DNA from 4 places in the Streptomyces sp. NPDC110618 genome. Region 1 is predicted to be linked to each of the others. Evidence: riboswitches for the same ligand, from Rfam matches in the RefSeq annotation. Region 1 holds a riboswitch; each other region holds the start of a gene.

What was found. A riboswitch is a leader RNA that binds a small molecule or an ion and turns the genes downstream of it on or off. The one in region 1 is predicted to bind cobalamin.
Region 2: another riboswitch for cobalamin. It lies ahead of ACZ7L7_RS14010 (energy-coupling factor ABC transporter permease); the one in region 1 lies ahead of ACZ7L7_RS12910 (cobalamin biosynthesis protein).
Region 3: another riboswitch for cobalamin. It lies ahead of ACZ7L7_RS17230 (ABC transporter substrate-binding protein); the one in region 1 lies ahead of ACZ7L7_RS12910 (cobalamin biosynthesis protein).
Region 4: another riboswitch for cobalamin. It lies ahead of ACZ7L7_RS34300 (ribonucleoside-diphosphate reductase subunit alpha); the one in region 1 lies ahead of ACZ7L7_RS12910 (cobalamin biosynthesis protein).

Annotation. Positions count from the first base shown of each region.
Region 1 covers NZ_JBVKBN010000005.1:394,917-398,926, reverse strand. Annotated here, with positions in the region: gene ACZ7L7_RS12920 (nSTAND1 domain-containing NTPase) at 1-2,348, opposite strand, end outside; gene ACZ7L7_RS12915 (CU044_2847 family protein) at 2,335-2,691, opposite strand; cobalamin riboswitch at 2,878-3,017, shown strand; gene ACZ7L7_RS12910 (cobalamin biosynthesis protein) at 3,119-4,010, shown strand, end outside.
Region 2 covers NZ_JBVKBN010000006.1:183,056-187,065, reverse strand. Annotated here, with positions in the region: gene ACZ7L7_RS14025 (ATP-binding cassette domain-containing protein) at 1-603, opposite strand, end outside; gene cbiQ (cobalt ECF transporter T component CbiQ) at 600-1,349, opposite strand; gene ACZ7L7_RS14015 (energy-coupling factor ABC transporter substrate-binding protein) at 1,356-1,706, opposite strand; gene ACZ7L7_RS14010 (energy-coupling factor ABC transporter permease) at 1,703-2,416, opposite strand; cobalamin riboswitch at 2,447-2,629, opposite strand; gene ACZ7L7_RS14005 (LysR family transcriptional regulator) at 2,724-3,626, opposite strand; gene ACZ7L7_RS14000 (RidA family protein) at 3,723-4,010, shown strand, end outside.
Region 3 covers NZ_JBVKBN010000008.1:158,152-162,161, reverse strand. Annotated here, with positions in the region: gene ACZ7L7_RS17240 (ABC transporter ATP-binding protein) at 1-253, opposite strand, end outside; gene ACZ7L7_RS17235 (FecCD family ABC transporter permease) at 250-1,341, opposite strand; gene ACZ7L7_RS17230 (ABC transporter substrate-binding protein) at 1,338-2,555, opposite strand; cobalamin riboswitch at 2,804-2,988, opposite strand; gene ACZ7L7_RS17225 (MFS transporter) at 3,172-4,010, opposite strand, start outside.
Region 4 covers NZ_JBVKBN010000030.1:75,135-79,144, forward strand. Annotated here, with positions in the region: gene ACZ7L7_RS34300 (ribonucleoside-diphosphate reductase subunit alpha) at 1-1,364, opposite strand, end outside; cobalamin riboswitch at 1,485-1,608, opposite strand; gene ACZ7L7_RS34305 (GNAT family N-acetyltransferase) at 1,661-2,161, opposite strand; gene ACZ7L7_RS34310 (DUF3311 domain-containing protein) at 2,203-2,463, opposite strand; gene ACZ7L7_RS34315 (GntR family transcriptional regulator) at 2,632-3,396, opposite strand; gene ACZ7L7_RS34320 (extracellular solute-binding protein) at 3,706-4,010, shown strand, end outside.

The DNA.
Region 1 (4,010 bases):
ACACCGGGCAGGCGGTGCTTGCGCGGCATGCCGGAAGGCAGCCCGGTGATGACCCACCCCCGCACCCCACCTCGGACGCCCTCCTCCAGCACAGCCACCCTGCTCCCGTCCGCCGAGGAAGCCAGTGCCATGACCCGCCCCTCCAGGAACCCCTCACGGACGCTCCGAGCCATCGACATGCCGGGGTAGGCATTGAGGAGCGCCTTGTACGACTCCTCGGTCGGCTCCGTCCGATGAGCGAGCACCGCCAGTGCGGCTCCCTCGACGGGATCCTCGTCGAGCCGCTCCATCGACAGCGTCGCCAGCTCATTCGCCGCCGCCACCCGGTCCTTGTGCTCCGCGTCCCGCCCCGCCTGCGTGATGAAGTACGTCAAGCTCGCCGCAACCACAGCCAGCACCGCCACCAGGGCCACCGCGGTCCGCCCCCGCCGCACCGACCGACGCTGGTACTGCCTGCTCAGGCGAATGAACTCGGTTTCCACGGACGACAGTTCCCCGGCCCGCACCCCCGCCCGCCCCCGAGCCGCCCCCAACTCCTGCCCCCGCAGCAGCAGATCCTCGTGCCGCCCGCTCTCCTCCCACTCCCGGACCCGCCCCCGGAGCTTCTCGTGCCAGGCCAGGAAGTCACGGGACTCGTCCAGCCACCCCCGCAGGGTGGGCCATTGCCGGACCAGTGCCTCGTGCGCCAGCGCCACCGTCTCCCGCCCCGAGCTGTCCCGTGAGATGACCAGCAGCCGAGTCCCCGCCAACGCCTGTGCGGCCACGCGCAATTCAGCCGGCAGTTGGTCGAAGGACCGCGCGACCCGGGCGTACTCCTTGCCCCGCACCGGACGCGCCAGCCGCTCGAAGAGACGGCGTGCCGTCGCCTCGTCGGGACCGTCCGAGGACTTGCAGACCTGGGTGAGTTGATGGTCCGCGTACCGGGACAGCGCTCCCTCCACGCCTCCGATTCCCCGGTACGCGGCGTGCGTCAGGCGGCCGTGCTCCCTGCGGTCCCACAGCTCCGCCAACGCGAACTCGACCAGCGGGAGCGCCCCCGGCTCGCCCCCCGCCTCCGCCACCAGCAGTTCCGGCAGGCCCGGTTCGAATTCCACCCCCGGAATCGCGTCGACCGGGCGGCGGACCACCTCGTCCAGCTGGGCCGGGGTCATGGGGGCCACCATCTGGACCGTGCCGCTCAACGCCTCCGCGCGGCCGCCCGTGACCAGTTCCTCCAGAGACGCCGAGCGCAGCGTCGCCAGCACGCGCAGGCGGCGGCGCTCCGGGTGCGTGGCCCGGGCCATGGGCAGCAGTACGTCGAGCAGCGCACGCGCGTCCGCCGGGCGCGCCCCTACCGTCTCCTCGAACTGGTCCAGCAACACCACGTGTCCGGCCGGGCCCGACTCCCTCAGCACGGCCGCGCCCAGCAGCGTCGCCGTCTCGCGGTCCCGGCCCAGGTCACGCGCCAGGTCCCGTACCGACGGGAACTGACCCCTCAGCGCCTCCCCCAGCGTCCGTACCGGGTCCACGTCCGGCTGGCCCGCGAAGTCCGTCACCGAATAGCCCGCCGCGCGGAGCAGGGGCAGTACCCCGGCTCGTACCAGCGAGGACTTCCCCACCCCCGACGCCCCCGCCACCGGCACGAACGGGTGCTCGCGCAGCGCCTGCGCGATGCGCCGGCTGTCCGCCTGGCGGGCGAAGAACACCGCCGCGTCCTGTTCCCGGAAGGCCTCCAGGCCCCGGAAGGGGGACGGGCACAGGGCAGGGTCCAGGCCCAACAGGTACGCGGCCGGGATGAGGTACGCCGTGCTCGCGCCCGCCCCCGTGTCCGCGGCCACCGTCATGCCGACGACCCCGCCCTGTTCCGTGTCCCAGACCGGGCCGCCCGAGAAGCCCCGGCCGATCGTTCGTTCCCTCGGCTCCATCGACGTCCAGCCCTTGCCCACCGGGGCTCGGAGGCGGCCGTCCACCCAGACTCCGTGGTCGTCGGTGCGCAGGGGGAAGCCCAGGACTCGGAACGGGTGGTCCCAGACCGACGTACCGCCCGCCAGGCGTACGGCCCTCGTCCCCGGCACCGGGTCCAGGCTCAGCAGCGCGATGTCGCCGCCGCCGTCCGACGCCACGGGGCGCCAGTGCGTGACCCGCGCCGGTACGCGGGCGGAGGGGACGGTCAGCAAGGGGAAGTCGACCGCCACCGGCTCGCCAGGCGGCACCGGCTCCGTGTCGGGCACCCCCAGCGCGTTCGCCACCACATGCGCGCACGTGCACAGCGTGTTCTCGGCGATCAGGAAACCCGTGCCGGTGACCTGGCCGTCCGTTCTCCAGAAGCGGGCGATGCCGAGGGGGAGTTCGTCGTCAGGGGCCGGCATCGGTGTCGCGCTGGGTGGGCAGTTCGGGGGCGTTCGCCCAGTTCATGGTGACCGTGAAGTGCGCCTCGGTGGAGCCCCGGGCGACGACCACGCCCGCCTCCGCGCTCAGCGTGATGCCGAATTCGACCGTGACCGAGTCGGGCGATCTGGGCAGGGCGCGGGCGTTGTCCAGGACCGCTCCCAGCGCCGGGCGGACCCGGGCGAGCGCCTGTTGGAGGGTTTCCGCCGCGCCCGCGACCTGGCCGCCGCGCGAGACGCGCTGCACCCCGGCCGGTCCGTCGCCCGCCACCTCCAGCAGCACGATCTGCCCGTCGTCCAGCACCATTTCGCCCACGTACGCCACGGACCCGGCCTCCCCCTCGGCTGTGCTCGGTCGGTTCAGGTATTCCAGTTCGTCACCTCACGCAGCCGCAAGGTGATTCCCCGTAGTCAGCTCATGTGGGTGAAACACCTGAGGCATCGTCGCCCCCACAGACCCGGTGTGGGCCTCAGCACACTCTCCCCTCGCAGGTCAACGGCAAGTTGACGGCTCATTCGGGGGCGTGGTGGACTGCCCGAGCCAATTACGGCGGCAGGAGAGGAAGCCGGTGCGAATCCGGCGCGGTCCCGCCACTGTCACCGGGGTAGTAACCCCCGGGAGCCAGGAACTCTCACCGCCGGTCTCGTCGAGCCAGGGCGTGGACACCCTGAGTGAGGACATATCGCGATGCCCGCATGCCGATCGACATCCAGCACCAGAACCCTTTCTGACTCCACGATCGGCTGAGCCGATGCGGGCCGATCGCGTCTTCGCGTACGGCACCGCCGCCGGCCTCCTGGGCGACCTGCTGCTCGGCGATCCGCGCCGGGGGCATCCGGTCGCCGTGTTCGGGCGGGCCGCGGGCGCCGTGGAACGGCTGTTGTGGCGGGACGACCGCGGCCGGGGCGTGGTGCACGCGGGCGTGTGCGCCGGTGGCGCCGTGGCGCTGGGGGTGCTTGCGTCGCGTGCCGTGCGCCGGTCCCCGATCGCGTCCGTCGCGTTGACCGGGGTCGCCACTTGGGCTGTTGTCGGCGGGACTTCGCTCTCCCGCGAGGCCCGGACCGTCGGGCGGGCCCTTGAGGCGGGGGACATCGAGGCGGCGCGATCCCGGCTGCCGCATCTGTGCGGGCGGGACCCGCAGGCGCTGGACGCCGACGGCATCGCGCGGGCCGTGGTGGAGTCCGTCGCCGAGAACACCTCCGACGCCGTTGTGGGCGCGCTCGTGTGGGGCGCCGTGGGCGGGGTGCCGGGGCTGCTCGGCTTCCGGGCCGTGAACACGCTCGACGCCATGGTCGGCCACAAGTCGCCCCGCTACCTGCGCTACGGCTGGGCCTCGGCCCGCCTCGACGACGTCGCCGGCTGGCCGGGGGCGCGGCTGACCGCCGTACTCGCCGCCGTCGCCGGGGGCGATCCGCGGGGTGCGGTACGGGCCTGGCGTGCCGACGCGGACAGGCACCCGAGCCCCAACGCCGGGCCGGTGGAGGCGTCGTTCGCCGGGGCGCTCGGAGTGCGGCTCGGCGGGACCCTGTCGTACGGCGGGCGTGTGGAGCACCGGCCGGTGCTGAACCCGGAGGGACGGGCCGTGGAAGTCGCCGACATCGAGCGTGCCGTACGGCTGTCGCGGCGGGTGAGCTGGCTGACGC
Region 2 (4,010 bases), on a different contig from region 1:
GTCGACGTCGTGGGTGGCCATGACGACCGTGGTGCCGCCGGCGCGCAAGCGGTCGAGGGTGGCCAGCAGGCGCTCCTGCCCGTCCGGGTCCAGGCCCGCGGTCGGCTCGTCGAGGATCAGCACGCGCGGCCGCATCGCCACGGCACCGGCGATCGCGGTCCGCTTGCGCTGACCGTAGGAGAGCAGATGCGTGGGCCGCTCGGCGAGCGCCGTGATGTCCAGGGCGGCGAGCGCCTCCTCGACCCGTGTGCGCACCTCGGCGTCGGACAGGCCGAGGTTGAGCGGGCCGAACGACACGTCCTGCCCGACGGAGGCCGCGAAGAGCTGGTCGTCGGGGTCCTGCACCACCAGCTGCACGGTCGTCCGCAACCGGGTCAGCCCCTTGCGGTCGTACGACACCGGCCGCCCCTCGACGGTCAGTCGACCTTCGCGCGGCCGAAGTCCCCCGCTCAGCAGCCGCATCAGCGTGGTCTTGCCGCTGCCGTTGCGGCCGAGAAGCGCCAGCGACCTGCCCTCGGACACCGCGAAGTCCAGTCCGTCCAGGACGGTCGGCCCTTCCTCGTAGGCGTAGGACGCGCCTTCGAGGGCCACCAGCTCGGTCATGACAGGGGACCTTCCAGTACGAGGGTGAGGGCGACCAGCGTCAGCAGAAGCGCGCAACTCGCCACCGTGAAACGGACCGAGACCCGGGCCTCGGGCACCAGCACGCGCAGCGTGCCCTCGTAGCCGCGCCCGGCGAGCCCGGCCTGGAGCCGCGACGCCCGGTCGAAGGCACGCACGAACGCGGTGGCCCCGAGCCCGCCCAGGGACCGCCAGGTCGCGGCCCGCGTGGTGTGCCCGAGCCGCGCGGCCTGCGCCTCGCGGACCCGTCGCACCGAGTCCAGCAGCAGGAAGCTCATCCGGTACGTCACCAGCGCCACGTCCACCACGGCCGGGGGCACCCCGGCCTTCACCAGCCGTGGCAACAGGTCCGACATCGGCGTGGTGAACGCGAACAGCAGCACGCCCAGCGAGGCCGCCGAGGTGCGCAGCATCAGTTCCCCGGCCCGTACGGCGCCGTCGTCGGCGTACGACACGAATCCCTCGGGCCCGCCCACCTGGATGAGCAGGGTGGCCGCGCCGGTGACGCAGAAGCCCAGGGGCACCCGGTAGGCCCGCCAGAGCTTCCGGCCGGGCACACCCGCCGGACCCAGCAGCACCGTCAGGGCGGTCACCAGGACCAGCGCGGCACCCGGCCAGGGCGGCAGCGAGATCGCGAGCACGGTCAGGCCGAGCCCGAGCACGGCCTTGTCCACGGGATGGCGGCGGCGCCAGCGGCTGCTGTGCGCCGCCGCGTCGATCGGCAGCACGGGGCGTCAGCCCTCTTCGCCGTCGGACTCCTTGGTGCCGCCCACGCGCTCCAGGGCCCGCTGCTCGCCCTGCCTGCGGCCGCGCCGCAGGCCGAAGTAGTAGGCGAGGACACCGGCCCCGAGGGCCGCCTGGAGGGAGAACAGCGCCGACTCGATCTCGCCGGACGGTGGTTCGTACAGCGGCGAGAACCACGGCTCGTAGTCCGGTTCGATCTCGGTGATCGCGGTCTCGGCCTCGCCGTCGGCGCCGGTGAACGGCTCCTCCTTGTGATCGCCCATCCCGAACACCAGCGGCGCGACCGCGAGCAGGACGACCGCGAGCAGGAGCAGCAGGTTGATCTTCGTGTTGCGGTTCATCGGGCCACCGCCTCCGTCTCCGTCGACCCGGTGCGGGCCTGCCTGCCGCCGGAGATCAGCACGCCGAGCCGGGTCAGCTCGCCCTTGCTGGACTGCACCAGCAGCCGCATCACCAGCACCGTGAGAAGACCCTCGCTCACCGCGAGCGGGATCTGGGTGACGGCGAAGATGGAGCCGAACTTGCCGAGCGCGCCCAGGAATCCGCTGCCCGGGTCGGGGAACGCGAGCGCGAGCTGGACGCTGGTGACGCAGTACGTGGACAGGTCGGCGACGAAGGCGCCGCAGAACACGGCGACCATCAGCGGGACGTCGTAGCGCCGCAGCAGCTTGTAGACGGCGTATCCGGCCCAGGGGCCGACGATCGCCATCGAGAAGACGTTGGCGCCGAGCGTGGTCAGCCCGCCGTGCGCCAGCAGCAGGGCCTGGAAGAGCAGGGTGATGGTGCCCAGCACCGCCATGATCGGCGGCCGGAACAGGATGGCGCCCAGGCCCGTGCCGGTGGGGTGGGAACAACTCCCCGTCACCGAGGGCAGTTTGAGTGCCGACAGGACGAAGGTGAAGGCGCCGGAGGCGCCGAGGAGCAGGGTGCTCTCGGGATGCTCCCTGACCTCACGGGTGAGGGAGCGGACTCCGTGGACGACGAACGGCGCGGACGCGACACCCCAGGCGACGGCGTGCGCCGGTGGCAGGAAACCCTCGGCTATGTGCATGGCGCAGCAGACCCTCTCCAGCACCTCGTGGATGGTTGACGTGCCCTGGCCGGTCTCCTGGCTGACGGGTGACACCGCCCGGCTCCGCCTTCCCGGATCACTACGATCCAGTGGCTGCCCGCGAGGGCCGGAGCCGGACTTCCCGATCACAGTGGCGAGGGCCGCACCGGTTTCGCACCGGATTTCCCGTTCACCAAGGCCTGGTGACAGTAATGCCTGATCAGCTCGGCTGACAAGCGCGCCTCGGGGGCGCAGGGGCGGCGCACGCGGGCTCACTCGCGCGGAGCACGCACCGTGTCCGGCAGGCTCACTGGGCCGCCTTCGGGCTGACGGTCCCCAGGAGATGGGCGACCAGGGGGTTCCGGTCGGATGTGCGCCACGCGACAGCGACCCGCGTCCGCGCGGTGCCGGGTTCGATCCGGTGGAAGGCGACCCCCTTGAGGCGGATGCGCCGGATGCTCGCCGGTGCCAGCGAGACGCCGAGCCCGGTCTCCACCAGGGCGCACACGGTCTGCCACTCCACCGCGTCCTGGACGACGTCCGGTACGAACCCGGCCCCGGCGCACAGGTCGAGGATCCGGTCGTACAGCCCCGGACCGACCTCCCGGGGCAGCAGGACGAACGGTGCGCCGGCCAGGTCGGCGAGTCGAACGGTCCGCCCGGCGGCCAGCGGGTGCCCGCTGGGCAGGACCGCGACGAAGGGCTCGGTGAGCACGGTGCGGAAGTCCAGCTCCCCGTCCGGCTTCTCGGGCTCCCGCAGCAGACCGATGTCGAGGGTCCGCTCGCGCAGCGCGGTGAGCTGCGGAGCGGTCGTCATCTCCCGGATCTCCAGCCGCACTTCGGGGAACCTGTGCCGGAAGTCGCGCAGCAGACCGGGCAGCACGGTCAGGGCGAGCGAGGCGGCGAACCCGATCCGCAGCCGTCCGGTCCGGCCGCTGCCGACCGCGCGGGCGGCGGCCAGACCGTCGGCGAGGTCGCTCAGGGCCCGGCGCGCGGCGGGCAGCAGCTCGTGCCCGACCCGGGTGAGCGCGACCCGCCCCGGCTCACGGGTGAACAGCGCGTGCCCGACCCTGTCCTCCAGCCGGCGGATCTGCTGGCTCAGCGGCGGCTGCGCGATGCCCAGGCGGGCGGCGGCGCGTCCGAAGTGCAGTTCCTCGGCGAGGACGACGAAGGCGTGCAGCTGGGGGAGGGGCAGTTCGGGGCGCTCCATGGTCCTCCCTCTGCGTGTCTCCATACGCGTAGAGATATCGGTCGATGCCATTGACAGTATTCGACGTATCGACCCTGGTCACCTAGCGTTCGGCGCATGACAGAGCGACGCGTGATCCTCAGCGGCTCGACGTTCGAGGAGCAGATCGGTTACGCCCGTGCCGTGGTGGACGGCGACTGGGTGCATGTGTCCGGGACGACCGGCTTCGACTACACCACGATGACCATCTCCGACGATGTGGTGGAGCAGGCGGAACAGTGCCTGCGCACCATCGAGTCCGCGCTCACCGAGGCGGGCTGCACCTTCGCGGACGTGGTGCGGGTGCGCTATCTGCTGCCCGAGCGCGCGGACTTCGAGCCCTGCTGGCCGGTGCTGCGCCGCCGG
Region 3 (4,010 bases), on a different contig from region 1:
CGCCGCCGATCCGGACACGGCCCTCCAGGGGCGGCTGGAGCCCGCACAGGGTGCGCAACAGGGTGGACTTCCCGGCGCCGTTCGGACCGAGCAGGACGGTCAGTTCACCGGGGGCGGCGCGCAGGGCCAGGCCCGACAGCACGGCACGGGACGACCGTGAGCGGGCGCGGTAGCCGACGGTCAGCTCCTCGGTCTCCAGACCACCGGTCCGTATCCCCGGCTGGGCCGCTGTCTCGGTCAGCGTCTCGGTCACGAGGCCACTCCTTGTACGCCGCGGCGGCTGCGGATCAGGAACGTGATGACGACGGGTGCGCCGAACAGGGAGGTGATGGCGTTCAGCGGCAGCACGGAGTCGGTGCCCGGCGGCTGGCTCAGCAGCGCGCAGGCCAGGGCCAGGAAGGCTCCGGCGAGCATGGACGCGGGGATCAGCGCCCGGTGGTCCGAGGTGCCGAGGGCCACCCGGGTCAGGTGCGGAACGGCCAGGCCCAGGAAGGCGATCGGGCCGCAGAAGGCGGTGGCCGCGCCCGCCAGCACCGAGGTGCCGAGCAGGGCGAGGTCGCGGCTGCGCCGTACGTTCAGGCCCATGGTGCGGGCGTAGTCCTCGCCGAGCAGCAGGGCGTTGAGGCGCTTGGCGGTCAGCGCGGCCAGCAGCAGCCCGGCGCCGACGACCGGCAGCATCACCTTCAGGTCGGGCCAGGTGGTGGCGCCGAAGCTGCCCAAACCCCACATCACGAACTGCTGGGCCCGCTCGGGCCGGGCGTACACGAGCATCACGCCCACCACGGCGGTGGCCGCCGAGCCGATCATCACGCCGATGACCAGCAGGGTGACGGCCGAGCGCACCCAGCGCGACAGCAGCAGCACGAGCGCCAGTACGGCGGCGGCGCCGATCGAGGCGGCGAGGACGACACCCACCCGCCCAAGACCGGCCAGGTCCCCGGTGAAGCTCCCGGCGACCCCGCCGGTGCCGACGACCACGGCGGCGACGCCCATGCTCGCGCCCGAACTCACGCCCAGGGAGTACGGATCGGCCAGCGCGTTGCGGAACAGCGTCTGCATCTGCACGCCCGCCACCGCGAGGGCGGCGCCCACGGCGGTGGCCGTCAGCGCGCGGGGCAGCCGCACCTCCTCGACGATCACGGTCCAGCGCGGGTCCTTCGCGGCGCCGCCCAGCAGGACCCGTACCACCTCCGCGACCGGCACCCGGTGGGAGCCGGTCGCGACGGTGAGGACGAACAGCGCGGCGGTACCGGCCGCGAGGGCCAGGACGACGGCAGCGCGCCGCCGCCCCGGTCGCGTCGCTGCCGGCTTCTCGGGCTCGATGGCCAGGGCCGTCGTCATGCCTTGGGCACCTGCCGGTAGAAGGTGAAGGTGTGGCCCTTCGCCTGCTCCGGGTGGAGCAGCGCGAACAGGTCGGCGAGGACCAGGTCGGGGCGCAGGACGCCGCGTTCGTAGTACTCGTTGCCGCCGCCGGGGCCGAGCGCCTTGGTGTTCGTCCAGACCTCGCCGTCGCTGACGGCCTTCAGCTTCCCGTACCGGGGGTCCGCCTTCTCCGCGTCGGCGGTGGACTTCCACCGCTGGTCGGCGAGCCAGACCGGGGCGTCGCCGCCCTTGGCGTACACGGCCTCGAAGTTGAGCTGGAGATTCCCGGAACCACCCTTGCCCGACCAGGGGTAGGTGCCGCCGGCGTCCTTGATGAGCCGGGCCGCGTAACTGCCCCCGGCGGGCATGTACCAGGTCCCCTGATACATCGTGCCGGGCAGCACCTGTACGGGTTCGGACACCTTGGCCGCCTTCTCGGCGACCTCGCGGTAGTCGGCCTCGACGGTGTCGAACAGCTCGTCGGCCCGCTTCTCCGCGCCGGTGAGCGCGGCCATCGCCTTCACCCACTCGGCACGGCCGAGCGGACTGGGCTCCAGCCACTCGGCGTTGGCGACCACCGCGATTCCCGCCTGACGCAGCTTCGGGTACTGCGGGTCGTCGGTGCCCTGGGTCATCAGGACGTCCGGCTGCTCGCCGATGACCGTCTCGGCGTTGATGGCGCGGTCCTTGGCGTACTCGGTGACCTTGCCCTCCTCCACCCGCTCGATCACCTCGGCGGAGGAGATGTTCGCCTTGCTCGCGACACCGGTCAGCACGTCCAGGGTGCCGGTCTCGGTGAGCAGCGGCAGATGGGTGGTGGAGGCGGAGTACAGGCTCTTGATCGGCACGGTGATCTGCTGCGCCTTGGCCAGCGCCCCCGTCAACTCCGGCTTCGGAGCACCGCACTTGACCAGGACGTACGACTCCGGCCTGCCCTTCGGGTAGGGCTCCTTGACGGTGAGGACCTGGTAGCTCTTCTCGTAGCGGAGGGTGAAGTTCTTGGCGTGCTTCACCTGCGACTTGACCGGGAAGTAGTCCGTGCCCGGGTCGAAGTCCTTGATGCAACCAGCCTGCGGCGCCTGCGCTTTGGCGCCGGCGGGGGCATCGGGGTCACCGCACGCGGTGAGCGTGAGGGCGAGGACGGTGGTGAGGACGGCGGCGGCCGAGGGCAGGAGGGAACGACGTACGGACACAGGCAGCTCCGGATGGCATGCGTGACAGACGCACCGGCAGCGCGCGGCACGCGGTGGCGGTGCGGTGAAGGGGCGTACGGGGAAGGCCCGTTGAGAAAGGGGAGGGAGGCTCGCTAGAACCGGAAGCGGAGCAAGGGCACGTCACTCGTCACGCGACGGCTCCGACGGAACACGGGCAGCCCACGGCCGCCGACACACCTGCACAGGCACACGAGTGCCACCGCCTCTCTCGGGGAAATCCGCCCCGTACTTCGAGGTGCGACGGCGTGAGTCTCCTGACTCGGGATCACAGCTTCTCCGGCCTTCCCACCCCTTGCGGGACGGTGGCCATGGGCGGAGTCGCTCCCCCTACACAGTGGCGGTACCGTGCCGGATTCCCACCGGCTTCCTCGTTCCGCCGTCGCTTGTCGGAACGAAGCATCGCAGAACGGGGGTTGGGCACGCCAGGGCGCCTTTTGTGCGATCAGCCACAGGAACCGGCAGCGCAGTGCGCCGGAGCGGTCAACTCATGCTCCGGCGCGCGGGTTTGCCGCCGGGCATCCGTCCGGCGGCAAAGGCGGACGCGCCCGCCGGACACGGTCTCCGGCGGGCGCGGGTTCGGGTGTGGACGTGGTGGTCAGGGGCGGGCGGCGTCGGCCGTCGGCTCCGCCCATTCGGTCGGGGGAACCGTGGCCGAGGTCTTCGCCTCGTTCGCCGCGTCCGAGCGGATGCCGATCATGCCGAGGGCGGCGAGGGCCGCGGCGACCAGGGCCGCTACCGCGCAGACCAGGTACGCCGTGCTGAAGCCGGTGCCGAGGGCGTCCAGGGCCAGGCCGTGGGCGGCGGCGCCCGGGGCTTCGGCGGGCAGGCTGTTGACGGCGATGGGGCCGCCCGCCTCGGCTATCTGACGGGCCGCCATCGCGTCGCCGCTGGACAGGGTGGTGGCCCCGGACAGGCTGGACGTGAAGGCCGAGCCGGCGTTGCTGAGGGCGACCGCGCCGACGACCACCGGGCCGAGGGCGAAGCCCAGGTCGCGCAGCATGTTGGTGGTGGCGCTGGCCATGCCGGACAGATGCGCGGGCACGCTGCTGAGCGCCACGGCCGTCACGGAGCTGACGCTCAGGGCGAAGCCGATGCCGATCAGCAGGGCGGGCAGCAGGAACGGGCCGAGGTCGGTGTTCGTGACGTCCAACTGCGTGCACATCAGGGCGCCGATCGCGATTAGCACGAAACCGGAGGTCAGCAGCCAGGCCGGGGCGACCCGGTGGAGCAGCCGGGAGACGACCGGGATGAGGACGAACGCCGGTCCCTGCAGGAGCAGGAAGGGCAGTGCCACCCGGATCGGGTCCTGGTGCTGCACCGGGCCCAGCCACATGCTGGAGGCGAAGCAGGCGCCGAGGAAGGCCAGCATGCCGATGACCGCGGCGAGGGAGGAGACGGCGAAGGCGCGGTTGCGGAACAGCCGGAGGTCGAAGA
Region 4 (4,010 bases), on a different contig from region 1:
TTGACCGAGCCCAGGTTGCAGACCGCGGTCTCCCCGTCGTCGGTGACCTCCAGGATCTCCGTGCACAGGTTGGAGGAGTGCACGACATGGCCCGGCAGCGCGGTCTGGTTGGCGGTGCGGTTGGCGGCGTCCTTGAAGGTCATCCAGCCGTTGCCGGTCTGCGCCAGGGTGCGCATCATCCGGCCGTACAGATCGCGCGCCGCGATGGTCTTCCGGGCGAGCCCGGCCTGCTCGGCCTTGCGGTAGGCGGCGTCGAACTCCTCGCCCCACAGGTCCACCAGCTCGGGCACGTCGGCCGGGGAGAACAGGCTCCACTGCTCGTCGGCGTTGACCCGGCGCATGAACTCGTCCGGGATCCAGTGCGCGAGGTTCAGGTTGTGCGTACGGCGGGCGTCCTCACCGGTGTTGTCCCGCAGCTCCAGGAACTCCTCGATGTCGGAGTGCCAGGTCTCCAGGTACACCGCCGCCGCGCCCTTGCGCCGCCCGCCCTGGTTCACGGCCGCCACCGAGGCGTCCAGCGTCTTCAGGAACGGCACGATGCCGTTGGAGTGCCCGTTGGTACCGCGGATCAGCGAACCCCGGCTGCGGATACGGGAGTAGGAGAGCCCGATGCCGCCGGCGTGCTTGGAGAGCCGGGCGACCTGGTGGTAGCGGTCGTAGATGGAGTCCAGCTCGTCCTTGGGGGAGTCCAGGAGGTAGCAGGACGACATCTGGGGGTGCCGGGTGCCGGAGTTGAACAGCGTGGGGGAGGAGGGCAGGTAGTCGAGCCGGCTCATCAGCCCGTAGAGCGCGGCGACCTCGTCCACGGACCGCGCGCTGTCGTCCTCGGCGAGTCCGGCGGCGACGCGGAGCATGAAGTGCTGGGGCGTCTCGACGACCTTGCGGGTGATCGGGTGCCGCAGCAGGTAGCGGCTGTGCAGGGTGCGCAGCCCGAAGTAGCCGAAGCGGTCGTCGGCGCCGGTGTCGATGACCGCGTCCAGCCGCTCGCCGTGCAGCCGTACGAACTCGGCGGTCCGGTCGGCGATGAGCCCCTCGCGGTGACCGACCGCCACGGACTCGGTGAAGCGGGTGACGCCCTGCGAGGCGGCCTCGGCGGCGATGGAGATGGTCAGCAGCCTGGCGGCCAGCCGCGAGTATGCGGGGTCCTCGGAGATGAGCCCGGCGGCCGCCTCGGTGGCCAGTTCGCGCAGCTCCGCCTCGTCCGCGCGGGCGGACCGGCCGCGCAGCGCGGCGGCGGCGACCCGTCCGGGGTCGGCGTCGGGGAGGTCGGCGGTCAGCTCGGTCAGGGTCCGCAGCAGCGCGGCACCGGGACCGTCGGTCTCCACCGGTGCGGCTGAAGCCGGATCGGCTGGCGCGATGGTCACGTGGGGCTCTCCCTCGCTCGGCACGGGGCCACGCGGAGGGCAGCGGGCAGCACGAGCGCACGGGGCGTCGCGTCCACCGGCCCATCCCACGAGGCCCGGACGTCGGGCACCCGGACCGGACGGCCGGGCGCACTGTCGGCAGGTCCTCGGACTGAACAGGCGTGCGGAAACACGCCAGTACACCGTTGCGGGACAGTTCCGGATTCGCACCGGATTCCCCTGCGGCGACAGCGAGCATGAGCATACATCTTGTGCCGGGCCGCGACGCCACCCCCAGATGTTGTGTCGCGCTGGCTTCAGAGTGTCAACTCATAGGTGAGCAGAGTGAACTCGGGGTGCTCCGGCAACGGGTGCCAGTCCCGCTCCGGGGCGCGGTTGAAACCCAGGCGTTCGTAGATGCGGTGGGCGGCGCGCATCGAGGGCTGGGTGGACAGGACGATGCCCGCCGACGTGCCCGTGGCGCGGTCGACGCACGCCTGGACCAGGGCCTGGCCGACACCCCGGCCGCGGGCCTCGTGGGCGACCGCGAGCATACGGATCTCGGCCTCTCCGGGGCGGGCGAGGTCGGCCATCGGACCGCCGGAGGGGACGTAGGTGACGCCGCCGAGGAGGCGGCCGGAGTCGGCGGCGACCAGGACGTCCGCGGCGGCGGCGCGCCTGGCCACGTCCTTCAGCTCGCTGAGGTACCAGTCGGCGTCGCCGAAGGCGAGCAGTCCGTCCCTCAGGTACGCCTGCGCGGTGATCTCGCCGAGTTCGTCGTACTCGGCGGGTCTGGCCGGCCGGATCTCGAAGTCCATGGAGGAAATTCTGTACGAGTCCGGCCGCGCCCCGCGCCGGTTCACTCGCCGTCGGGCGCCGCCCCGCGGGAGCGCCGGTCGAGCCGGCGCAGCGTGTACGCGGCCAGGGTCAGCGCGGTGGTCAGGACCACCCACGCCAGCTGGTACCAGTAGAAGAACGGGACGCCGGCGACGGACGGTTCGGCGCGCGCGTAGGAACCCACCCACAGCATCGCCACGAAGGGGGCGATCAGGCAGAGGGCGATGAGGACGCGGACCGGTGTCACCACGGGCTGTCCGCTCGTTTCCGGGGTGTCCGGCATCCGGGGCCCTCCCCTCGCCGCAGATCCGTGCAACGCGCAGGCAATGTAGGCCACGGGCCGCGGGAGCGGAACCCCTCCGTGTCTTTCGTTCGCCCTGGGAGCCATTCCGGCCGACACGAAGGCCCTCCCGTCCTCGTGGGACAGGAGGGCCACCGGGGCGCGACGGGCCTATTCCGCGGGCCGCTTGAGCCGCGCCACGAACTTGTACCGGTCGCCCCGGTACACCGAGCGCACCCACTCCACCGGCTGTCCGTCGCGGTCCAGGGAGTGCCGGGAGAGCATCAGCATCGGCAGGCCCACGTCCGTGCCGAGCAGGCCCGCCTCGCGCGGCGTGGCCAGCGAGGTCTCGATGGTCTCCTCGGCCTCGGCGAGGTGGACGTCGTAGACCTCGGCCAGCGCGGTGTACAGCGAGGTGTACTTGACCAGGGACCGGCGCAGCGCCGGGAAGCGCTTGGCGCTCAGGTGGGTGGTCTCGATGGCCATCGGCTCGCCGTTGGCCATGCGCAGCCGCTCGATGCGCAGGACGCGTCCGCCCGCGGTGATGTCGAGCAGGTCGGCGAGCCGGTCGTCGGCGGTGATGTAGCCGATGTCCAGCAGCTGGGAGGTCGGTTCCAGGCCCTGGGCGCGCATGTCCTCGGTGTACGAGGTCAGCTGCAGTGCCTGGGAGACCTTGGGCTTGGCGACGAAGGTGCCCTTGCCCTGGATGCGCTCCAGCCGGCCCTCGACGACCAGTTCCTGGAGGGCCTGGCGCACCGTGGTGCGCGAGGTGTCGAACTCCGCCGCCAGCGTGCGCTCGGGCGGGACGGGCGTGCCCGGCGCCTGCGTCTCCGTCATGTCGAGGAGGTGCTTCTTCAGGCGGTAGTACTTGGGCACGCGCGCGGTACGGACGGTCGCCCCACCCTCGTTCTCCGCACTGCTGACGTCGGTGCTCATGCTCTGCCTTCCAGGCTCCGGATGCGGCTCACATTCGTGATCCCTTCTATATACCGTCGCCACTGCTTTTGGTCTAGTCCATAAAGGCGAGTGGTCTAGCGGATGAGATTACTCCGGCAACGCTATTTTCGCTGCCTTCTTACTTAAAGGTTCCTGCATATGTAGGTCGCATAACGGCTGGTCAGCGCCCTTTCTGACCCCCTTGACAGGAATTTTGGTCTGGTCCAAGCTCCACCTACTGGTCTACACCATTGGTCCAGGTCCCGGCCCATGGGCGGGGGGTCCATGGGCATCCCTGAGGAGGGTGGCGTGAAGCGCAAGCTGATATCCGCGATCGGTGTCGCGGCAATGATGGTCTCCATCGCGGCGTGCGGGGGCGACGACGGCGACGACGGCAAGACGGCCGGCGCGGACGGTTACGCGGGCCAGACCCTCACGGTCTGGGTGATGGACGGCTCGTCCCCCGACCAGTGGCAGAAGGACGTGGCCGCCGCCTTCGAGAAGAAGACCAAGGCGAAGGTCAAGTTCGAGGTCCAGCAGTGGAACGGCATCCAGCAGAAGCTGACCACCGCCCTGTCGGAGGAGAACCCGCCGGACGTCTTCGAGATCGGCAA